One region of the Streptomyces sp. SGAir0957 genome, then DNA from elsewhere that is predicted to be linked to it. Evidence: riboswitches for the same ligand, from Rfam matches in the RefSeq annotation. Region 1 holds a riboswitch; the other holds the start of a gene.
What was found. Region 1 has a riboswitch for cobalamin ahead of C1N81_RS18805 (ribonucleoside-diphosphate reductase subunit alpha). Riboswitches for the same ligand answer to the same signal wherever they lie in the genome.

Region 1 (4,041 bases):
ATCACCTGGTTCCTGCTCGGCGGCGACCTCTACACGGCGTACACCTTCGTCGCCGTCCCCGCGGCGATCTACGCGGCGGGCGCGTCCGGCTTCTTCGCCGTGCCCTACACGATCCTGGTGTACCCGCTGATCTTCACGTTCCTGCCGCGCCTGTGGTCGGTCTCGCACCGGCACGGATACGTGACGACGTCGGACTTCGTGCGCGGCCGCTTCGGCTCCAAGGGCCTCTCGCTCGCCGTCGCGATCACCGGCATCCTCGCGACGATGCCGTACATCGCGCTCCAGCTCGTCGGCATCCAGGCCGTGCTCGACGTCATGGGCGTCGGCGGCGGCGAGAACACCAACTGGTTCATCAAGGACCTGCCGCTCCTCATCGCCTTCGGTGTCCTCGCGGCGTACACGTACTCCTCGGGTCTGCGCGCGCCCGCGCTGATCGCGTTCGTCAAGGACGGGCTGATCTACCTCGTCATCGCGGTCGCCATCATCTACATCCCGATCAAACTCGGCGGCTTCGACGACATCTTCGCCGCGGCCGGCAAGAAGTTCGAGCAGGTCAATCCGGCGACAGGGAAACCCGTCGGGGCGCTCGCGCCGGGTGAGGCCGGGCACTGGACGTACGCGACGCTCGCGCTCGGCTCGGCGCTCGCGCTGTTCATGTACCCGCACTCGATCACGGCGACGCTCTCCTCCAAGAGCCGCAACGTGATCCGCCGCAACACCACCATCCTGCCGCTCTACTCGCTCATGCTGGGCCTGCTCGCGCTGCTCGGGTTCATGGCGATCGCGGCCGGGATCAAGGTGCAGAACGGGCAGTTGGCGATCCCGCAGCTGTTCGAGGACATGTTCCCCGACTGGTTCACGGGCGTCGCGTTCGCCGCCATCGGCATCGGCGCGCTCGTCCCGGCGGCGATCATGTCCATCGCCGCGGCGAACCTCTTCACGCGCAACATCTACAAGGACTTCATCAAGCCCGACGCGACCCCCGCGCAGGAGACCAAGGTCTCCAAGCTGGTGTCGCTGCTCGTGAAGGTCGGCGCGCTCGTCTTCGTCCTCACCATGGACAAGACCGTCGCCATCAACTTCCAGTTGCTCGGCGGCATCTGGATCCTGCAGACCATGCCTGCCCTGGTCGGCGGTCTGTTCACCCGCTGGTTCCACCGCTGGGCACTGATCGCCGGCTGGGCGGTCGGCATGGTGTACGGCACCCTCGCCGCGTACGGGGTGGCGTCGCCGACGCAGGCGCACTTCGGCGGGTCCTCGAAGGAGATCCCGGGCATCGGCGAGATCGGGTACATCGGCCTGACGGCGTTCGTGATGAACGTGATCGTGACCGTCGTCCTGACCTTCGTCCTGAAGGCCGCGAAGGCTCCCGAGGGCATCGACGAGACGTCGCCCGGCGACTACACCGCCGACGCCGGTGACAAGGGCGTGCAGACGGACCTGCCCGTCGTCGGAGCGGGCTCCGGCCACTGAGCTCCGTCGTACGACACCCCGGGACGGGCCTCTCCGCACGCGGAGGGGCCCGTCGCCATGAGCGGGCCCGCACGCCCGCCACGCACCTGCCCGCGCGACACAAGATATGGGGCTGTCACCCACACCCGGCACAACATGTATGCTCGCTCTCGCTGCAGCCGCAGGGGAATCCGGTGCAAATCCGGAACTGTCCCGCAACGGTGAACGTAGCGCGCATAACGCCGCGCCCGCGTGAGTCCGACGACCTGCCGCAGCCCACCCGAGCCGCCCGGCCCGGATGGAGACGACGTCCGGGCCTCGCGGAATGGGCCGGTGACGAAGGCGCCCCCTCGCGTGCGCGCCCGAGCCACTCCTCCCCGCAAGGCCCCGAGCCGAGCGAGGGAGAGCCCCCAGTGACCATCGCGCCGCCCGCCGAACCGGTCTCAGCCACCCCGGAAGACGCCCCGCAAGACGCTCCGGGCACCGCGCTGCTGCGCACCCTGACCGAGCTGACCTCCGACCTGCCGGGCGCCGACCCCGGCCGGGTCGCCGCCGCCGCGCTGCGCGGCCGCAGCGCCCGCGCCGACGAGGCCGAGCTGCGCGAACTCGCCACCGAGGCCGCCGCCGGGCTGATCTCCGAGGACCCGGTCTACTCCCGGCTCGCCGCCCGCCTGCTCACGCTCTCCATCGCCGCCGAGGCCGCCACGCAGGGCGTCACCTCCTTCACCGGGTCGATCGCGGTCGGCCACCGCGAGGGCCTGATCGCCGACCGCACCGCCGAGTTCGCCCGTCTCCACGCGGCCCGCCTCGACGCGCTCATCGACACCGAGGCCGACGACCGCTTCGGCTACTTCGGCCTGCGCACCCTGCACAGCCGCTACCTCCTGCGCCACCCGATCACCCGCCAGGTCATCGAGACGCCGCAGTACTTCATGCTGCGCGTTGCCTCCGGTCTGGCCGAGGACGACTCCGTCCGCGCCCTGGACGAGGTCGCGGACCTGTACGGCCTGATGAGCCGCCTGGACTACCTGCCGTCCTCCCCCACCCTCTTCAACTCCGGCACCCGCCACCCGCAGATGTCCAGCTGCTACCTGCTCGACTCCCCGCTCGACGAGCTGGACTCGATCTACGACCGCTACCACCAGGTGGCCCGCCTCTCCAAGCACGCCGGCGGCATCGGGCTCCCCTACTCCCGCATCCGCAGCCGGGGTTCGCTGATCCGCGGCACCAACGGGCACTCCAACGGCATCGTGCCGTTCCTGAAGACGCTGGACGCGTCGGTCGCCGCCGTGAACCAGGGCGGGCGCCGCAAGGGCGCCGCCGCCGTCTACCTGGAGACCTGGCACTCCGACATCGAGGAGTTCCTGGAGCTGCGCGACAACACCGGCGAGGACGCGCGCCGCACGCACAATCTCAACCTGGCGCACTGGATCCCCGACGAGTTCATGCGCCGCGTCGCCGACGACGGCCCCTGGTCGCTCTTCTCCCCCGCCGACGTGCCCGACCTCGTCGACCTGTGGGGCGCGGAGTTCGACGCCGCGTACCGCAAGGCCGAGGCGGAGGGCAAGGCGCAGAAGACCCTCCCCGCGCGTGAGCTGTACGGCCGCATGATGCGCACCCTCGCGCAGACCGGCAACGGCTGGCTGACCTTCAAGGACGCCGCCAACCGCACCGCCAACCAGACCGCGGAGCCCGGCCACACCGTCCACTCCTCGAACCTGTGCACGGAGATCCTGGAGGTGACGGACGACGGGGAGACCGCTGTCTGCAACCTGGGTTCCGTGAACCTCGGCGCCTTCATCGTCGACGGCGACATCGACTGGGAGCGGCTCGACGAGGCGGTCCGCACCGCCGTCACCTTCCTCGACCGCGTCGTCGACATCAACTTCTACCCGACCGAGCAGGCGGGCCGCTCCAACGCCCGCTGGCGCCCGGTCGGCCTCGGCGCGATGGGCCTCCAGGACGTCTTCTTCAAGCTGCGCCTGCCCTTCGACTCGCCGCAGGCGAAAGCTCTTTCGACGCGCCTTGCCGAGCGCATCATGCTCGCCGCTTACGAGGCGTCCGCCGACCTGGCCGAGCGCAACGGCCCGCTGCCCGCCTGGGACAAGACCCGTACCGCGCGCGGCGTCCTGCACCCCGACCACTACCCCGACGCGCAGGTGACCTGGCCCGAGCGGTGGGCCGCGCTGCGGGAACGCATCGCCGCCGTCGGTATGCGCAACTCGCTGCTCCTCGCCATCGCGCCGACCGCGACGATCGCCTCCATCGCGGGCGTCTACGAGTGCATCGAGCCGCAGGTCTCCAACCTGTTCAAGCGCGAGACGCTGTCCGGCGAGTTCCTCCAGGTCAACTCCTACCTGGTCGACGAGCTCAAGCGGCTCGGCGTGTGGGACGCGCAGACCCGCGAGGCGCTGCGCGAGTCCAACGGCTCGGTGCAGGGCTTCACCTGGGTGCCGGAGGAGGTCCGCGCCCTGTACCGCACGGCGTGGGAGCTGCCGCAGCGCGGGCTCATCGACATGGCGGCGGCCCGCACCCCGTTCCTCGACCAGGCCCAGTCCCTCAACCTGTTCCTGGAGACGCCGACCATCG
Region 2 (4,041 bases), 4.3 Mb from region 1:
CGGGGCTCGCCCACCGCAGGCTGACCCCGACCAACTCCGACGACCTGCTCTTCGACGACGTGATGTGGGTGGAGAACGCCCAGCGCGACCACGCCGACTTCGTGAACAAGATGCGGCAGCGCGGCATCGAGGTGGTCGAGCTGCACGAGCTGCTCGCGCAGACCGTGGCGCGGCCCGAGGCGAAGGCGTGGCTGCTCGACCGCAAGATCGTCGCCAATCAGGTAGGGGTCGGGCTCATCGACGACACCCGTGCCTTCCTGGAGACGCTGCGGCCCGAACAGCTCGCCGAGTTCCTCATCGGCGGTCTCGCCACCACCGACCTCCCGGACGAGTACCGCTCCGCGTACGTGTCGATGGCGCGCGAGTCCAGCGGTGTGCGCGAGTACCTGATGCCGCCGCTGCCCAACACGCTCTACACCCGCGACACCACCTGCTGGCTCTACGGCGGCCTCACGCTCAACCCGCTCTACTGGCCGGCCCGGCACGACGAGACCCTGCTGATGAAGGCGGTCTACCGCTTCCACCCGGACTTCGCGGACTCGACCGTCTGGTGGGGCGACCCCGAACAGTCCTGGGGGCAGGCGACGTTCGAGGGCGGCGACATCATGCCCGTCGGCAACGGCGTCGTCCTCATGGGCATGAGCGAGCGCACCTCACGGCAGGCCATCACGCAGGTCGCCGCCGCGCTGTTCGAGAAGGGCGCGGCCGAGCACGTCATCGTCGCCGGGATGCCGAAGCTGCGGGCCGCCATGCATCTGGACACCGTGTTCACCTTCGCCGACCGGGACATCGTCACGCTGTACCCGCGGATCATGGACTCGGTGCACACGTTCTCGCTGCGCCCCAGCGACAAGGCGCCGGGCCTGGACATCACGGACGAGGGGACGACCCCGTTCGTCGACGTCGTCGCCCGCGGGCTCGGCCTCCGGGAGCTGCGGGTGATCGAGACCGGCGGCGACGTGTACGCCTCCGAGCGCCAGCAGTGGGACAGCGGCAACAACGCGGTCGCCCTGGAACCCGGCGTCGTCGTCACCTACGACCGCAACACCCAGACCAACACGCTGCTGCGCAAGGCGGGCGTCGAGGTCGTCACGATCGTCGGCGCCGAACTGGGCCGCGGCCGGGGCGGCGGCCACTGCATGACCTGCCCGATCGTCCGCGACCCCGTGACCTACTGAGCCACCTGCTCACATGTGTGTGTCGATGCCGAAGGCCCGGCGCAGCTGCGCCATGTCGTGCCGGTCGCGGTCGGCCGGCTCGTACCCCTGGTGGAAGCGGACCTGCTGCGCGGCCGAGAGGCACGGCACCGGCTCCCCCGCGACGGTGCCGGTGACGAAGGCCTCGGCCGGGTAGCGGAACGGCCGCTCCGGGTCGGGCGAGGACTGCTCGGCCGAGCCGTCGGCGGCGAAACGCAAGGGGTGCAGGTCGAGTTCGCGGCCGTCGGGGTGGGAGAGGACGAAGCGCGCGGGGCGCCAGTCGAGGGTCTCGGCGAACCCGGCGCCGCTGAGGGCGGCGAGCACGGCGGGCTCCTGCTCCGCGCGGTGCATCAGGTCGAGGTCGCGGTGGTCCCGGGTCTGCCGGCCGACGAGGGCGTCGATGCCCCAGCCGCCGCCGATCCACACGTCCGCCCCGGCCGTCCGCAGCAGGGCGAGGACGCCGAGCACGTCGTCAGCTGTCATCACCCGGCGCAGGCTAGGTCCGCGGGGCGCCGGTGGCGAACGATTTTTCGGGGGCACGGCCGGGGCCGTGATACGTTCCGTGAGCCAGTCGTACCTTTGTGCGTTCGCCGATGAACGCGTACGGGTCAGGGAATCCGGTGGAAGTCCGGAGCTGACGCGCAGCGGTGAGGGGGACGGGCGGGGCCACTGCCACTGGACCGCGCAGCGGTCCGGGAAGGCGCCCCGCCTGGATGAACCCGAGTCCGAAGACCTGCTGGCGGCCTCCGGGACCGAGACCCGGCCGGGGGTGAACCGTAGGCCGGCTCCGCGTATGGGCCCTGGACGCAGAGGAACCCCCGTGCCCTTCGCACGTCGACTCCGCCCTTCCGCACTGCTGTTGACGGGCGCCCTGCTGCTCACCGCGTGCGGCGGTGGCGCGGACTCCGCCGGCGCCGCCAAGGGGGCCGGCGCCGCCGTCACCCTCGACAACTGCGGCGCGAAGGTCCGCGTCGCCGGGGCCCCGCGCCGCGCCGTCGCCCTGGACCAGGGCTCGGCGGAGATCCTGCTCTCGCTCGGCCTCGCGGACCGGATGGTGGGGACCGCGACCTGGACCGACCCGGTCCTCAAGGGTTTGGAGAAGGCGAACGCCAAGGTGCCGCGCCTCGCCGACCGCTACCCCTCCTTCGAGAAGGTCCTGGACACCGAGCCGGACTTCGTCTCCGCGTCCCTCACAAACACCATCGGCAAGGGCGGGGTGGCGCCGCGCGAGAAGTTCGAGGAACTGGGCGTACCGACCTACCTCTCCCCCGCCGACTGCGCGGGCAAGGACAACAGCGGCGACGGCGACGGCGTCCGTACCAGCGCGCTCACCATGGACACCGTCTACGGCGAGATACGGGACCTGGCGCGGATCTTCGGCGTGAAGGAGCGCGGCGAGAAACTCGTCGCGCGGCTCGAATCCCGTGTCTCCGAGGCGACCACCGGGATCGACGCCGAGGGTGTGAGCGTCCTGTACTGGTTCGCCAACTCCGACGCGCCCTACATGGCGGGCTGTTGCGGGGCGCCCGGCATCGTCACGAAGGAACTCGGCGTGCGCAACGTCTTCGACGACACGCACGAGGAGTGGCCGCAGATCAACTGGGAGACGGTGGCCGACCGCGACCCCGACGTCCTCGTCATCGGCGATCTGACCCGCCGCTCGCAGTCCGCCGAGTCCGCCGCGCAGAAGATCGAGTTCCTGGAGTCCGACCCCGTCACCAAGAACATGACGGCCGTGAAGAAGAAGCGGTACGTGCTGCTCAGCGGGCAGGCCCTCAACCCCACCATCCGGACGGTCGAGAGCGTGGAGAAGGTGGCCGCGGCGCTGCGCGAGTTCGGCCTCGCCAAGTGAACACGGCGCTCCGGCCCGCCCTCTACTGGGCCGCGGCCCTCGCGGCGCTCTGCGGCTCGGTCGCCGTCGCCATCACCGTCGGGCCCGCGCACATCCGCGTCGCCGACGTGTGGTCGACGGTCGGCGCCCGGCTCGGCTGGGGCGCCTCGGACCTCTCCCCGATCCGCGACGGCATCGTGTGGAACCTGCGGCTGCCGCGCACCCTGCTCGCGGCGGTCTGCGGCGCGGGCCTCGCGGTGTGCGGCACGGTGCTGCAGGCGCTGCTGCGCAATCCGCTCGCGGACCCGTTCGTGCTCGGCGTCTCCTCGGGCGCGTCGACCGGGGCGGTGCTCGTGGTGGTCCTGGGCCTCGGCGGCGGGGCGCTCTCCGTCTCCGGCGGCGCCTTCCTCGGCGCCCTCTGCTCGTTCGCGCTCGTCCTCGTCCTCAGCCACCTGCTGGGCGGGACGACGGACCGGGTGGTGCTGTGCGGGGTCGCCGCGATGCAGCTGTTCTCGGCGCTGACCTCGTTCGTGATCCTCACCGCCGCCGACGCGGAGACGACGCGCGGCGTCCTGTTCTGGCTGCTCGGCTCGTTGAGCGGGGTCGGCTGGACCGAGCTGTGGCTGTGCCTCGCGGTCCTTGTGGCGGCGCTCGCGGTGTGCCTCGGGTACGGCCGGACCCTGGACGCGTTCGCCTTCGGGCACGAGGCGGCCGCCGCGCTCGGCGTGCACGTGGCGCGGACCCGGCTCGTCCTGCTCTGCGTGACGGCGCTCCTGACGGCGGTGCTGGTCAGCGCGGCCGGGGCGATCGGCTTCGTCGGGCTCGTCCTGCCGCACGCGGCGCGCGCCCTGGTCGGCCCCGGGCACACCCGGCTGCTCCCGGTCACGGCCGTCGCCGGGGCGGTGTTCCTGGTCTGGGTCGACACCCTGGCCCGTACGGTTCTCGCACCGCAGGAGGTTCCGGTGGGGGTGGTGACGTCGCTGATCGGCGTGCCCGCGTTCGTGCTCGTCCTCT

Region 2: another riboswitch for cobalamin. It lies ahead of C1N81_RS38565 (ABC transporter substrate-binding protein); the one in region 1 lies ahead of C1N81_RS18805 (ribonucleoside-diphosphate reductase subunit alpha).

What each region holds. Positions count from the first base shown of each region.
Region 1 covers NZ_CP027293.1:3,097,671-3,101,711, forward strand. Annotated here, with positions in the region: gene mctP (monocarboxylate uptake permease MctP) at 1-1,473, shown strand, start outside; cobalamin riboswitch at 1,606-1,741, shown strand; gene C1N81_RS18805 (ribonucleoside-diphosphate reductase subunit alpha) at 1,866-4,041, shown strand, end outside.
Region 2 covers NZ_CP027293.1:7,436,505-7,440,545, reverse strand. Annotated here, with positions in the region: gene C1N81_RS38575 (arginine deiminase) at 1-1,178, shown strand, start outside; gene C1N81_RS38570 (nucleotidyltransferase domain-containing protein) at 1,188-1,679, opposite strand; cobalamin riboswitch at 1,771-1,952, shown strand; gene C1N81_RS38565 (ABC transporter substrate-binding protein) at 1,990-3,048, shown strand; gene C1N81_RS38560 (FecCD family ABC transporter permease) at 3,045-4,041, shown strand, end outside.